DNA from 4 places in the Rhizobium binxianense genome. Region 4 is predicted to be linked to each of the others. Evidence: predicted binding sites of a transcription regulator. Region 4 holds the regulator's gene; each other region holds the start of a gene.

Region 1 (3,114 bases), 120 kb from region 4:
GGATCGACGCCGTGACATTCTTCAGATTGTTGCCGCGTGCGCCGACCACCTTGATCTCGCGGCCCTTCTTCTGCTTGCGGCGCTCATGGGGAACCGGCACGCCGAGTTCACCCGAGAGATATTTGCCGGTCAGCGACTGCGGATTGTCCATGATATCCTGCGGCGTACCATGGGCGATGACCTGGCCGCCGTGAATGCCGGCGGCCGGGCCGATATCGACCACGTCGTCGGCCGTCATGATCGCGTCCTCGTCATGTTCGACGACGATGACCGTGTTGCCGATGTCGCGCAGGTGTTTCAGCGTGTCGAGCAGCCGGGCATTGTCGCGCTGATGCAGGCCGATCGACGGTTCGTCGAGCACATAGAGCACGCCCGTCAGCCCCGAACCGATCTGCGAGGCAAGCCGGATGCGCTGGCTTTCGCCGCCCGACAGCGTGCCGGAATTGCGCGACAGGCTGAGATATTCCAGGCCGACATCGTTGAGGAAGCGCAGTCGGTCGCGGATTTCCTTGAGGATGCGCACCGCAATCTCGTTCTGCTTGGCGTTGAAGCTGGCCGGCAGCGTCTCGAACCAGTCGCGGGCGACGCGGATCGACATGCCGGTGACTTCACCGATATGCAGCGTGTCGATCTTCACCGCCAAGGCCTCCGGCTTCAGGCGGAAGCCGTTGCAGGAAGGGCAGGGAGCGGCCGACATGAAGCGCTCGATATCCTCACGCGCCCAGGCGGAATCCGTCTCCTTCCAGCGGCGCTCGAGATTGGTGATGATGCCCTCGAAATTCTTCTGCGTCGTATAGGAGCGGGCGCCGTCGGCGTAATGGAATTCGATCTTGTCGTCGGTGCCGTTGAGGATGACGTCCTTGGCCTCGTCGGACAGATCATTCCAGCGGGTGCCGAGCTTGAAGCCGTAATGTTTGCCGAGCGCTTCCAGCGTCTGATTGTAATAGGGCGAGGTCGACTTCGCCCAGGGCGCGATCGCCCCGTCGCGCAGCGTCCGCTCGGGCTCGGGCACGATCAAATCCGGATCGATCTTCTGCTGGGCGCCGAGGCCGTCGCAGGTCGGGCAGGCGCCGAAGGGATTGTTGAAGGAAAACAGCCGCGGCTCGATCTCGGGTATGGTGAAGCCGGAAACCGGGCAGGCGAATTTCTCCGAAAACAGCACCCGCTCATGCGTCTCGTTCAGCGACTTGTTGGCCGACCCGCCGGCCGACGTCTCTTCGGGCGGCAGCGGCTTGTCGGCGAATTCGGCGATCGCCAGCCCGTCGGCGAGCTTCAGGCAGGTCTCCAGGCTGTCCGCCAGGCGGGCCGAGACATCCGGGCGCACGACGATGCGGTCGACCACCACGTCGATGTCGTGCTTGTATTTCTTGTCGAGCACCGGCGCCTCGGCGATCTCGTAGAACTGACCGTCGACCTTGACGCGCTGGAAGCCCTTCTTCATCAGCTCGGCGAGTTCCTTCTTGTATTCGCCCTTACGGCCGCGCACGAGCGGCGCAAGAATATAAAGACGGGTGCCTTCGCCGAAATCGAGGACGCGGTCGACCATCTGGCTGACCGTCTGGCTCTCGATCGGCAGGCCGGTCGCCGGCGAATAGGGAACGCCGACGCGGGCAAAGAGCAGGCGCATATAGTCGTAGATCTCGGTGACGGTACCGACCGTCGAGCGCGGATTGCGCGAGGTGGTCTTCTGCTCGATCGAGATCGCGGGCGACAGTCCATCGATCTGGTCGACATCGGGCTTCTGCATCATTTCGAGGAACTGCCGGGCATAGGCCGACAGGCTCTCGACATAACGGCGCTGGCCCTCGGCATAGATGGTGTCGAAGGCAAGCGAGGATTTGCCGGAACCCGAAAGCCCGGTCATGACGATCAGCTTGTTGCGCGGCAGATCGAGATCGATGCCTTTGAGATTATGCTCGCGCGCGCCGCGGATGGAGATCGTCTTCAGTTCGCTCATCGTCTCAGCTTTGGTCCTTTGGGATAACAGCCCTTATTTAGTGATGCCGACCGGCGAGTCGAGGCTGAATGTCGGCAACACTGAAGGTTTTCGATTCTGTTGACAGGATCATAGGGATAAACTAGAACAAAGAAAGAACAAAATTCCTGATGGATGCATGCGGCTTTCTGATGGATAAACATGTGGATTAAATGCCGCCCATGCGCATCGGCGGTCCGTGATGGTTTAAGGTGCGCCGATCGATTGAAACGCCGCCGGGCAGGGCGGCAGGCAGGGTGAGAAGCATGGCTGGTAGCGTGAACAAGGTAATTCTGGTTGGAAACGTGGGTGCAGACCCCGAAATCCGCCGTACTCAGGATGGCCGGCCGATCGCCAATCTTCGTATCGCGACCTCGGAGACCTGGCGCGACCGAAATTCCGGCGAGCGTCGTGAAAAGACCGAATGGCACACTGTCGTCGTCTTCAACGAGGGCCTCTGCAAGGTCGTCGAGCAATATGTGAAGAAGGGCGCCAAGCTCTATATCGAAGGCCAGCTGCAGACCCGCAAGTGGCAAGACCAGCAGGGCCAGGACCGCTATTCGACGGAAGTGGTGCTGCAGGGCTTCAGCTCGACGCTGACCATGCTCGACGGCCGCGGCGATGGCGGCGGGGCGAGCGGCGGCCGTGGCGGCAGCAGCAACAATGATTATGGCGACGACTACGGCGCCCCGGCACCCTCTTCATCGCCGAGCCGTGGCGGTGGCGGCGGCAACTTCTCGCGCGATCTCGACGACGACATCCCGTTCTGATCAACCGCTTTTTCTAGCTTGAAAGACCTGAGAGCATGATGCCGTTGACGGCATCATGCTTTTTTGATCTCGCGGCTGATGCCGCCATTTTCAGTGCGGCGTCGCGCTGATGAGATTGAGCGCCGCTTTCGCGCCGTCGACGACGAATTGCACCGCAAGGGCGGCGAGGATGACGCCGAGGAGGCGTGTCAGGATCGCCCGGCCGGTGACGCCGAGGAAACGGTCGAGCCTGTCGGCGATCAGCAGCATCAGCAGTGTCAGCAACAGATTGGCGGCGATGACGGCGATCAGCTGCGCTTTTCCGACGGAGGTCGCCAGCGTCCCGGCCAGCAGGATCGTCGCCGAGATCGCACCCGGACCGGCAATCAG
Region 2 (3,114 bases), 2.2 Mb from region 4:
CCTGCAGGTCTTCGGCGCGCGACAGATCGTCGAGCGGCTTCAGCACCGTGCTGATATGATGATTGACGAAGCGCTCGATGCGGGCGGCGACATGATCGCGGGCATTGCCCGTCAACTGCTCGTCGGCGAGCAAGATCACGCGCGGACGCATGATGTGATCACTGCCCGAAAGCCGCGCCACCGGGTCGCCGATCCAACGAATCAACCCGTCCGCCCCGATCGCCAGGTCGCTGTTGCCGGCGGCGTGAATTCGCGCCGCACGGGCCTCGAATTCGAGCGCGAGCGCTTTCTGCGACGCAGCCTGAACCGCCTTGGCATCCGGTCCGTCCGTTCCCGCCACCGGCGTGAAACGGAATCCGCTCAATTGCCCTACATGATGTCCTTCAACGAAGACATCGCCATTCACACTGATTTCAGCTTCCAGCATCGCATTCTCTCTCAGGCGCTTCATGAGCACAGATGTCCTGCGATCAACAAAGCGTTTCGTCAACCTCTCATGTAACGCATCGGACAATCGATCTTCGATTTCCCGCGTCTTTTCCTGCCAATGTGTCGGATCGGCAAGCCAACCAGGCCGATTCGAAACGTAGGTCCAGGTCCTTATCTGCGCGATTCGCGCCGAAAGCGTGTCAATTTCCCCATCTGTCCGATCGGAGCGATGGACCTGCTCCGCGAGAAACTGCTCGTTCACCGTGCCATAGCGGACGAGATCGGAAAAGAGGGTGGAGATAAGATCGGCATGTTGTGCCGGGGTGATACGCCGATAGTCGGGAAGCGCGCAAGCCTCCCAGAGTTTTTCGACGCGGGCCGGCCTGTCGGCAAGACCGATGATCTCGGGATAGCGCGACAGCTGCTCCAGCGCCTGCTGGTCGACCGCAGGCAGCGCCCGCGTCAGACCCGGTACGCGCGGCCCTGCCTCGAGGCTTGTCCGCAAGGATTGAATCGAGGAGAAGTCCATCTCGGTCGTGCGCCACTGCAAAACCTTGACGTTGTCGAATTCGTGCCCCTCGATGCGCTGCACCAGCTCCTCGTCGAAGGGCGAGACCTGTCCGGTGACGCCGAAGGTCCCGTCGCGCACGTGCCGACCGGCGCGCCCGGCAATCTGGCCGAGTTCGCCCGGATTGAGATTGCGGAACTGGTAACCGTCGAATTTCCGGTCCTGGGCGAAGGCGACGTGATCGACATCGAGGTTGAGGCCCATGCCGATCGCATCGGTCGCCACCAGATATTCGACATCGCCCGCCTGATAAAGCGCCACCTGCGAGTTGCGGGTGCGTGGGCTCAGCGCCCCGAGCACGACCGCCGCGCCGCCGCGCTGCCGGCGGATGAGCTCGGCGATGGCATAGACCTCGTCGGCCGAGAAGGCGACAATGGCCGAGCGCTGCGGCAGCCGGGTGATCTTCTTCTGCCCGGCATAAAACAGATGCGAAAGCCGCGGCCGCTCGACGATCGTGATGCCGGGCAGGAGCTGCTGCAGGATCGGCTGCATCGTCGCCGCGCCGAGCAGCAGCGTTTCCTCGCGGCCGCGAAGATGCAGGATGCGGTCGGTGAAGATATGGCCGCGCTCAAGATCGCCGGCGAGCTGCACCTCGTCGATCGCGACGAAGGCGGCCTTGGTCTCGCGCGGCATCGCCTCGACGGTGCAGACCGAAAAACGCGCATTCGGCGGCGAAATCTTTTCCTCACCGGTGACCAGCGCCACATTCTGCGCCCCGACCTTCTCCACCACCCGCGTATAGACCTCGCGCGCCAGCAGCCTGAGCGGCAGGCCGATCACGCCGGTCCCGTGCGCGACCATGCGCTCGATAGCATAATGGGTCTTGCCGGTATTGGTCGGCCCGAGCACCGCGGTCACACCGCGTCCACTCAGAATCATCGGCTGCGAAGTCAGAATCATCGGTCCATGCAAATGAGGCGGGCACCCCAGAAAAATCTCGGCTTCTCGATGGAAGCCAGAGAACACATGGACAGCTGCCGCCGCAAACGCAAGGGCAGATTTCAAAATGCAGCGACGAATACGACCTTTGCGAGTCTCGCGGAACATTCGAATATGCGATTCGGAACAGCCTGAGAACGAATCAGCGACGAATCGCTGACTCCCGGCGATTCAGCTTTTGTTCACGGCTAAGTATTGATTTTGAATCACTTTTTCCCACTAGATGCTGAATCGCGGGACTCTCTCCTCTTCGCATGTTCGCGGTCGTAATCGGCGATTTCAGCGCGGACTTCAGCAGGCGAAAATCCGCCCGGAAATTAACCTCTCGACCAAAGCCGGAACGAATCGGAGACGAATCGCTGACTCCGCTATTTTCGCCTTTCGTTCACGCCCATATCTGGTGGCGTTATCAGTTCGGTGCGCTAGATGCGGACGGGCGGCTGATCGCTTCGCCTCGCCTTCTCGCAAGCCCATTAATCTTTTGGAAGCCGGATTCAGACGGCGTTAGGACAAGGCGGCAGGATTGGCGCGCCGATCAAATACGGAACGAATCGCTGACGAATCGGCGACATCGCGACTTTCCCTCTTTGTTCACCGCAACATATTGTATTTAAAGACCTTTTTAACCATACTGATAATTTTGGGGGATGACCGAACTTAAAGCGCGAATCAAATCTCGTCACATTTCCGCCATGTAACCGGGAACAAAAATCGCCAATGCGTGTTTCCAGTCCATCCAAATTGCGGATGAAATGAAGGAAACACACCATGCTTGGCACCATACTACTTGTTATCCTCATTCTGCTCTTGATCGGAGCCCTGCCGAATTGGGGTTATAGCCGTGGCTGGGGCTATGGACCTTCCGGCGGTTTGGGGCTAGTTCTCGTAATTATCATTATCCTTGTACTAATGGGCCGCATCTAAAGGCCAATAACCTGGGGAGTTACGACATGATGAAGAAGATTGTTCTTATTGGTGCCCTCGTCGGCGCCCTGGCATCCTGCACAGCGACCGAACAAGGTACGGCCATCGGCGCCGGCACCGGTGCGGTCATCGGCGGTGTCGTCACCAACAGCTGGGGTGGTGCCGCCGTCGGCGCCGTTGCCGGCGGTTTGACCGGCGCTCTCATCGGCCATTCGGTCGAACGCCGCGGCTACTGCGTCTATCGCGACCGCTAC
Region 3 (3,114 bases), 110 kb from region 4:
ATCAATTCCGCGTGCGATGCCGTGGAAATAGGGCCCAGACTTGCCAAAGTGTTCAATCAGGAAGTCGAGGCTGCGTTCTTTGAGGTCGGCTCCGGTCTCGATGCCGAGCCGATGCATCTTTTCCGCAGTGGCCGGGCCGACACCGTGGAATTTCTTGACGGGAAGGCCCTCCACGAACGAGGGGCCGTTCTTCGGTGTGATCACAGCTTGTCCATTTGGCTTGTTGAGATCGCTCGCCATTTTCGCCAGGAATTTGTTGTAGGAGATTCCAGCTGATGCGTTCAGTCCCGTCGTCGCTTTGATCTTGGCGCGTATCTCGGCAGCAATTTCCGTTGCGACGTCCATTCCTTTGAGATTCTCGGTGACGTCGAGATAGGCCTCGTCGAGCGATAGTGGCTCGATCATCGGCGTGTACTCGGCAAATATCTCCCGGATTTGCAGCGAAACGGCCTTGTACACATCGAAGCGCGGCTTAACGAAGATCAGGTCGGGACATTTGCGTTTGGCCGTGACCGACGGCATTGCGGAATGGACGCCAAATTTGCGAGCCTCGTAGCTTGCCGCAGCAACGACGCCACGGGCCTCCGAGCCGCCGACAGCGACTGGCTTGCCGCGAAGATCGGGGTTATCGCGTTGCTCGACGGAGGCGTAAAAGGCATCCATGTCGACATGAATGACCTTGCGTTGCCGACCGGCGTTGTTGGGTTTCACGACGTCCATGGCGTTAAGCGGTGTCCTGGTTATCGGAAAGCCCCTCATCTGTACCGTCTTCTTCCTCGCCGGGGGGAAAGAGCAACATCTCCTGCTGATATTCAAGCTCGGCGATCTGGTCGAACAACATCTGCTCGTAGTTTGAAAGGATGCTGCCGAGATGCGCCAGAGAGTCGATGGGCAGCTCTCCGCCGTGGTCTGTCACCACGGTGATCGTTCCTGCATAGACGACATCTATGTAGGCTTGGACCGTCTGAAGTTCATTCCTTGCGAACTCGATTTTTGATCGAATCGCCGCAATACGCAGCTCGTCGGAGGTCGTGCCAAAGGGCGTTTCCACCAGCTTCTGCAGGTTTTCGTCGAAAGAGACTACATTCTCTGACATCCGATTTTCTCCTGTTGTTCAAGCCCGGCGTCGACAAGACAAGGGAACCAGGCTCCGCATCGGTCCACGCCGTCTTTACCGTTCATATTGCCGCAACCGAGCGCGAGCCTGCGGCGAAGCTGTCCGAAGGTGAGACTTGCGCGATAGAGTTTGACCAGCTTCTTTCGATCCAGTTCGCCAGAGCGGTCATAGGTTCTGCACTCGACAGTGATGACAGGCGCTCGGAATCGCGGAGCGTGGTCAGATCGTCATAGGTATATTTTCTCATCGATGACATTTAGCACCCGGGAACGGTTTTCAATTAGGCGATTGAATCCATTTGAATTTCGGCTTCAACTGCATCTGGCCAGGTTGCAGTTCGTCGAACACTCGCCAGCATATGCACATTGACTCATATCTCTCGAAGGAACAAATAGAGAACATACTCGCTTCTGAGTGAGATGAAAACCCGATTTTGATGAAAGCCACGAATGGCGAAGGCGAGCGCAAATCCTATTATCTCCGGCCTTCGAGAGCGCATCCAGCATCTCGAAGGCGTGGTGGCTCGCCCTAAAATGGTCCTGCCATTTGGTGTTTCCGAGATAGATGAGCGGCTTCCCGGTGGCGGGTTGGCCTACGGGGCGTTGCACGAATTCGCCGGGGGCGGGGCGGGTGCAATTGATGGGGCCGCAGCAGCGCTTTTTGTTGCAGGTGTCGCGGCCCGCACCAAGGGCAAGGTGGTTTGGTGTCTCGCCCGACCCGACCTCTTCGCCCCGGCGCTGGCCCAGGTCGGTCTCCATCCTGATCGGGTCATCTATGTCGAGGCGATCAAAGAGGAGTTCGTCCTGGAAAGCTTCGAGGAAGCCCTTCGTTTCGGTGGCCTTGGAGCGGTCGTCGGGGAGTTGGTGCGGTTGCCGATGGTTGCCTCGCGCCGTCTACAGCTGGCTGCCGAAAGCTCCGGCACCATCGGCTTGATCGTCCGACGATGGCGGCGGCAAACCGAGGCCGGGGACTTCGGTCATCCGACAGCTGCGACGACACGATGGCGGATATCCGCCCTGCCGTCCGAACAGCTTCCCGTGCCAGGCGTCGGCCGAGCAAGGTGGCTGGCGGAACTGATCAGGGTCAAGGCAGCAGAGAGTGCCGATTTCGTAATAGGTGCATGTGATGGCCAGGGTCGTATCAGTATTTCTTCCGACGCTGCCGACGGATCGGATCAGACGCGCCGAGCCGTCCATACCGGCTGAGACGCCGCTCGTTGTTGTCGCCAGGAGCGGCTCGAAACGCTGGCTGTCAGCCGTCGACGTAAACGCCGACAAGGTCGGCCTGCGTGTTGGCATGGCCGCTGCGAAAGCACAGGCATTGGTCCAGGGTCTCCACATGGTCGATGCCGATCCCGCCGCCGATCTTGCTGCGCTCCAACGCCTGACGCTCTGGGCGCTGTCTCAGTATTCGCCGGTTGTTGCCATGGACCCGCCGGATGGCATCGTGATGGACACGGAAGGAGCCGATCATCTCCAGGGCGGTGAAGAGCTGATGCTGTCCGGTCTCGTGAATCGGTTTCGCGCACGCGGGTTACCTGCCCGCGCCGTCGTAGCAGATACCTGGGGAGCCGCCTTCGGTCTGGCGCGATCCATGACGGCGGAAACGATGGTCGTTCCCTCAGGGAAAACGGCCGATGCGGTTGCGCGACTGCCCATTTCGTCGCTGCGGCTGAGCCCCGAGACGATTGTGAGCCTGCGCACGCTTGGCTTCCAGACGGTGAGGGAACTGGCTGCGACGCCCCGTGCACCGCTTACGCTGCGCTTCGGTCCAGAGATCGGTCGTCGTCTCGATCAGATGTTCTGCCGGGTCGCCGAGCCTATTGATCCGATCCGCTGTCCGGAGATCATTGAGGTCCATCGAGCCTTCGCCGAGCCGATTGGCGCAGCCGAGACCATCGCAAAATACATCTCGCAGCTCGTGGCGAAGCTCTGTCTTGAACTACAGGCGAAGGCGCTGGGCGTCCGTCGCACGGACCTGATCGTCCATCGTGTCGA
Region 4 (3,114 bases):
GCTGTTTTCGATCGAGCATTTTCATCGCCTGACCGCTTACGGCCTGCCGGCAAACCTCGCGACGATGCCGATCATTTCCTTCATCGTCATGCCGGCCGGGCTGCTGGCGATGTTGCTCATGCCTTTCGGTCTGGACGCTCCCCTCTGGGAGGTGGTCGGATTCGGCCTCGATCTGGTGATTGCGGTCGCCAAGACGGTGTCCGGCTGGGGCGGTGATATCGGCATCGGCCGCTTGCCCGCCTGGTATTTCGCTGTTGCCGTGGCAGGCTTTCTGCTGCTGACGCTGCTGCGCACCCGGCTGCGCCATGTCGGCACATCGATCATATCAGTCGCGACTCTTATCCTGCTGCTTCTGCCGGTTCCCCGGCCGCCGGACCTGGTGATTTCGGAGGATGGTAGTCTGGTTGCGGTCGTCGCGGTCGCGGCGATCGCTTCCAACCGTGAAAACCCGCCGGATTTCATCTTCGACCAGTGGCAGCGAGCGCTGGTCCTGCCGACGCATGCAGCGCCGAAGATGCTGGATGGTCCCGCTATCCCGCCGGAAGGAGAAGACCGCCGCGTCAGGCTCTCCCGCGATCAGCAGAACGAAGCGAGGACGGCGATGCAGGCGGCGGCCGCGGGCGGCGACGCAAACCGTTTTTCCTGCGTCAAGAAGGCCTGGTGCACATCAAGGCTCGGCAATGGCCATATCGTCACCGTCATCGACAATGCCGCCTATCTCGGTCCGGCCTGCGATGCGGCCGATATCGTCGTGACATCGGTCCGCCTGCGTTTCAACAGCTGCCGCTCTGGTGGGACGCTCTTTACCGGCGAGACGCTGCGCAGGACAGGCTCCGTGGAGTTGCGCTTCACCGATGCCGGCCTGGAGGTCGTGAGCGCATTCGAGACCCTGTCGCGGCCATGGATGCGCCATCGCGCCTATGACTGGCGCAGCAACAGTTTTGCCGAATCCGGCCTGTCTGGTGTCAGTGATAGCGGCGAATGAGGCCGACGAGCTTGCCCTGTACCTTGACGCGGTCCGGCCCGAAGATCCGGGTCTCGTATGCCGGGTTGGCGGCCTCCAGCGCGATCGAGGCGCCTTTGCGGCGGAAGCGCTTCAGCGTCGCTTCCTCGTCATCGACGAGGGCAACGACGATGTCGCCGGGACTTGCGGTGCTGCCGTTGCGGATGATCACGGTGTCGCCGTCGAAGATGCCGGCATCGATCATCGAATCGCCCTTGACCTCGAGCGCATAATGTTCACCGGAGCCGAGCATGTCGGCGGGAACGACGATGTCGTGGGTATTGTTCTGGATCGCCGAGATCGGCACGCCGGCGGCGATCCGGCCCATAACAGGCACGGAGACCGAGTTGCCGTTATCGGCGACAGGTTTGGCAGGAGCGGGAGCGGCGACCGGCTGGGGCTTGCCGAGGCTGCCTTCGATGACGCTCGGCGAAAAGCCCCGCCGTGGCTGGATGCTGGGGCTGTAGGCCTCCGGAAGCTTGATGACCTCGAGTGCCCGGGCCCGGTTCGGTAGGCGGCGAATGAAGCCGCGTTCTTCGAGCGCTGTAATCAGGCGATGAATGCCGGACTTCGAGGCAAGATCGAGGGCATCCTTCATTTCGTCGAAAGACGGCGGAACGCCGGACTCCTTCATGCGCTCATGAATGAAAAGGAGAAGCTCCTGTTGTTTGCGCGTGAGCATCGACGTCAGACCCCTGATTGAAACAAATCCAGAACAGACACTATATGTTCCATATGTGTTCCGCAAGTGGCTAAATTTCCGTAAAACTTGCCGCCAACTCGTTGAGATTTTTATTTTCGTTCGCCGGATTGGCGGACAAGTCTTGCCTTGGGTGGCACTCTCACACATCTCTGCTTTGCCACGAGAGGGGATATCATGAACGCGCATTCCGCCAAACCGCATCCGCTGGATCACGTCGTGCTGCCCGTCGTCAATATCGATCTGGCGCGCGAAAGGCTCGGCAAGCTCGGCTTTACCGTTGCCGCCGAGGCGCGCCATCCCTTCGGAACGGAAAATGCCTGCGTCTTTTTTGCCGACAAGACCTATCTGGAGCCGCTCGGGGTTGCGAGCATCGCCGAGAGCGAGACGTCGGCGCGGCAAGGCAATGTCTTCACCGCCCGCAACCAGGCTTTCCGTTTCCGCTGCGGCGAGGAGGGGCTTTCGGCAATCGTCTTCGCCACCGAAGATTCTGCCCGTGATCATAAGAATTTCGCCAGCAAGGGATCGAGCGCCGGCGAGATGCTGGAGTTCAGCCGGCCGATGATGATGCCGGATGGTTCCGAGAGCGTCGGCAGCTTCAAATTGGCTTTCGCCAGCGATCTGCGGGCGCCTGATTTCTTCCTCTTCACCTGTCAGCGCATCAACCCGCTCCCGGCTGACCGTGGTGCGCTGGAGAAACATGCCAATGGCGTCATCGGCATAACCGAGGTTGCGCTTTGCGCGCCTGATGCCGCCGCATTCGGCGCCTTCGTCAGCCTCGTCGCGGCGCAGCCGGCAATCGAGAAAACCGGTTTCGGCGTCAATATCGCCGCGTCGAATGCGAGAATCAGCCTGATGACGCCGGAAGGGCTGGAGGCCTATTTCGAGATCGCCGTCTCATCCGCCGACCGCGGCCTGCGCGGCCGGGCAATCCTCTTTGCTGTCGCCGATCTTGCCGTGACAGAAGCGCATTTGGCTGCTAACGGAGTGACGTATACGCGCAAGAACAATCGCATTCTGGTGAAGCCCGCGCCCGGGCAGGGCACGCTCTTCGCCTTCGAGGAAACACGATGAGCACCGATACGAATTCCGAAGTCAAGATCGGCGAAGGCCAGGGCCAGGTCACCTTTTCAAATGCCGGCCGCCTGTCGCTGATTGCCGGCCCCTGCCAGATGGAGAGCCGCGACCACGCCTTCATGGTCGCCGGCACGCTGAAGGAGCTTTGCGAAAAGCTCGGCATCGGCCTCGTCTATAAGAGCTCGTTCGACAAGGCGAACCGCACTTCGCTTTCGGCCGAACGCGGCATCGGGATTGAAAAGGGTATGGAGGTCTTTGCCGACCTGAAGAAGGAATTCGGCTTTCCCGTCCTGACCGATGTCCATACCGCCGAGCAATGCGCCGAAGTGGCAGA

Evidence for each region. The regulator LexA, encoded in region 4, represses DNA repair genes until DNA is damaged. The targets are predictions, from matches to a motif close to TGTTCNNNNTGTGTTCNG.
Region 1: the regulator LexA is predicted to act here: its motif matches at 2,080-2,097, upstream of uvrA (excinuclease ABC subunit UvrA).
Region 2: the regulator LexA is predicted to act here: its motif matches at 2,059-2,076, upstream of PO860_RS19700 (helicase-related protein).
Region 3: the regulator LexA is predicted to act here: its motif matches at 1,501-1,518, upstream of PO860_RS07860 (ImuA family protein).

The regions. Positions count from the first base shown of each region.
Region 1 covers NZ_CP118713.1:1,797,460-1,800,573, forward strand. Annotated here, with positions in the region: gene uvrA (excinuclease ABC subunit UvrA) at 1-1,957, opposite strand, end outside; gene PO860_RS08980 (single-stranded DNA-binding protein) at 2,242-2,745, shown strand; gene PO860_RS08985 (MarC family protein) at 2,836-3,114, opposite strand, start outside.
Region 2 covers NZ_CP118713.1:4,022,495-4,025,608, forward strand. Annotated here, with positions in the region: gene PO860_RS19700 (helicase-related protein) at 1-1,897, opposite strand, end outside; gene PO860_RS19705 (DUF3309 family protein) at 2,705-2,860, shown strand; gene PO860_RS19710 (YMGG-like glycine zipper-containing protein) at 2,887-3,114, shown strand, end outside.
Region 3 covers NZ_CP118713.1:1,567,374-1,570,487, forward strand. Annotated here, with positions in the region: gene dinB (DNA polymerase IV) at 1-720, opposite strand, end outside; gene PO860_RS07855 (hypothetical protein) at 725-1,096, opposite strand; gene PO860_RS07860 (ImuA family protein) at 1,567-2,322, shown strand; gene PO860_RS07865 (Y-family DNA polymerase) at 2,243-3,114, shown strand, end outside.
Region 4 covers NZ_CP118713.1:1,674,298-1,677,411, forward strand. Annotated here, with positions in the region: gene PO860_RS08355 (ComEC/Rec2 family competence protein) at 1-985, shown strand, start outside; gene lexA (transcriptional repressor LexA) at 966-1,685, opposite strand; gene PO860_RS08365 (VOC family protein) at 1,881-2,777, shown strand; gene kdsA (3-deoxy-8-phosphooctulonate synthase) at 2,774-3,114, shown strand, end outside.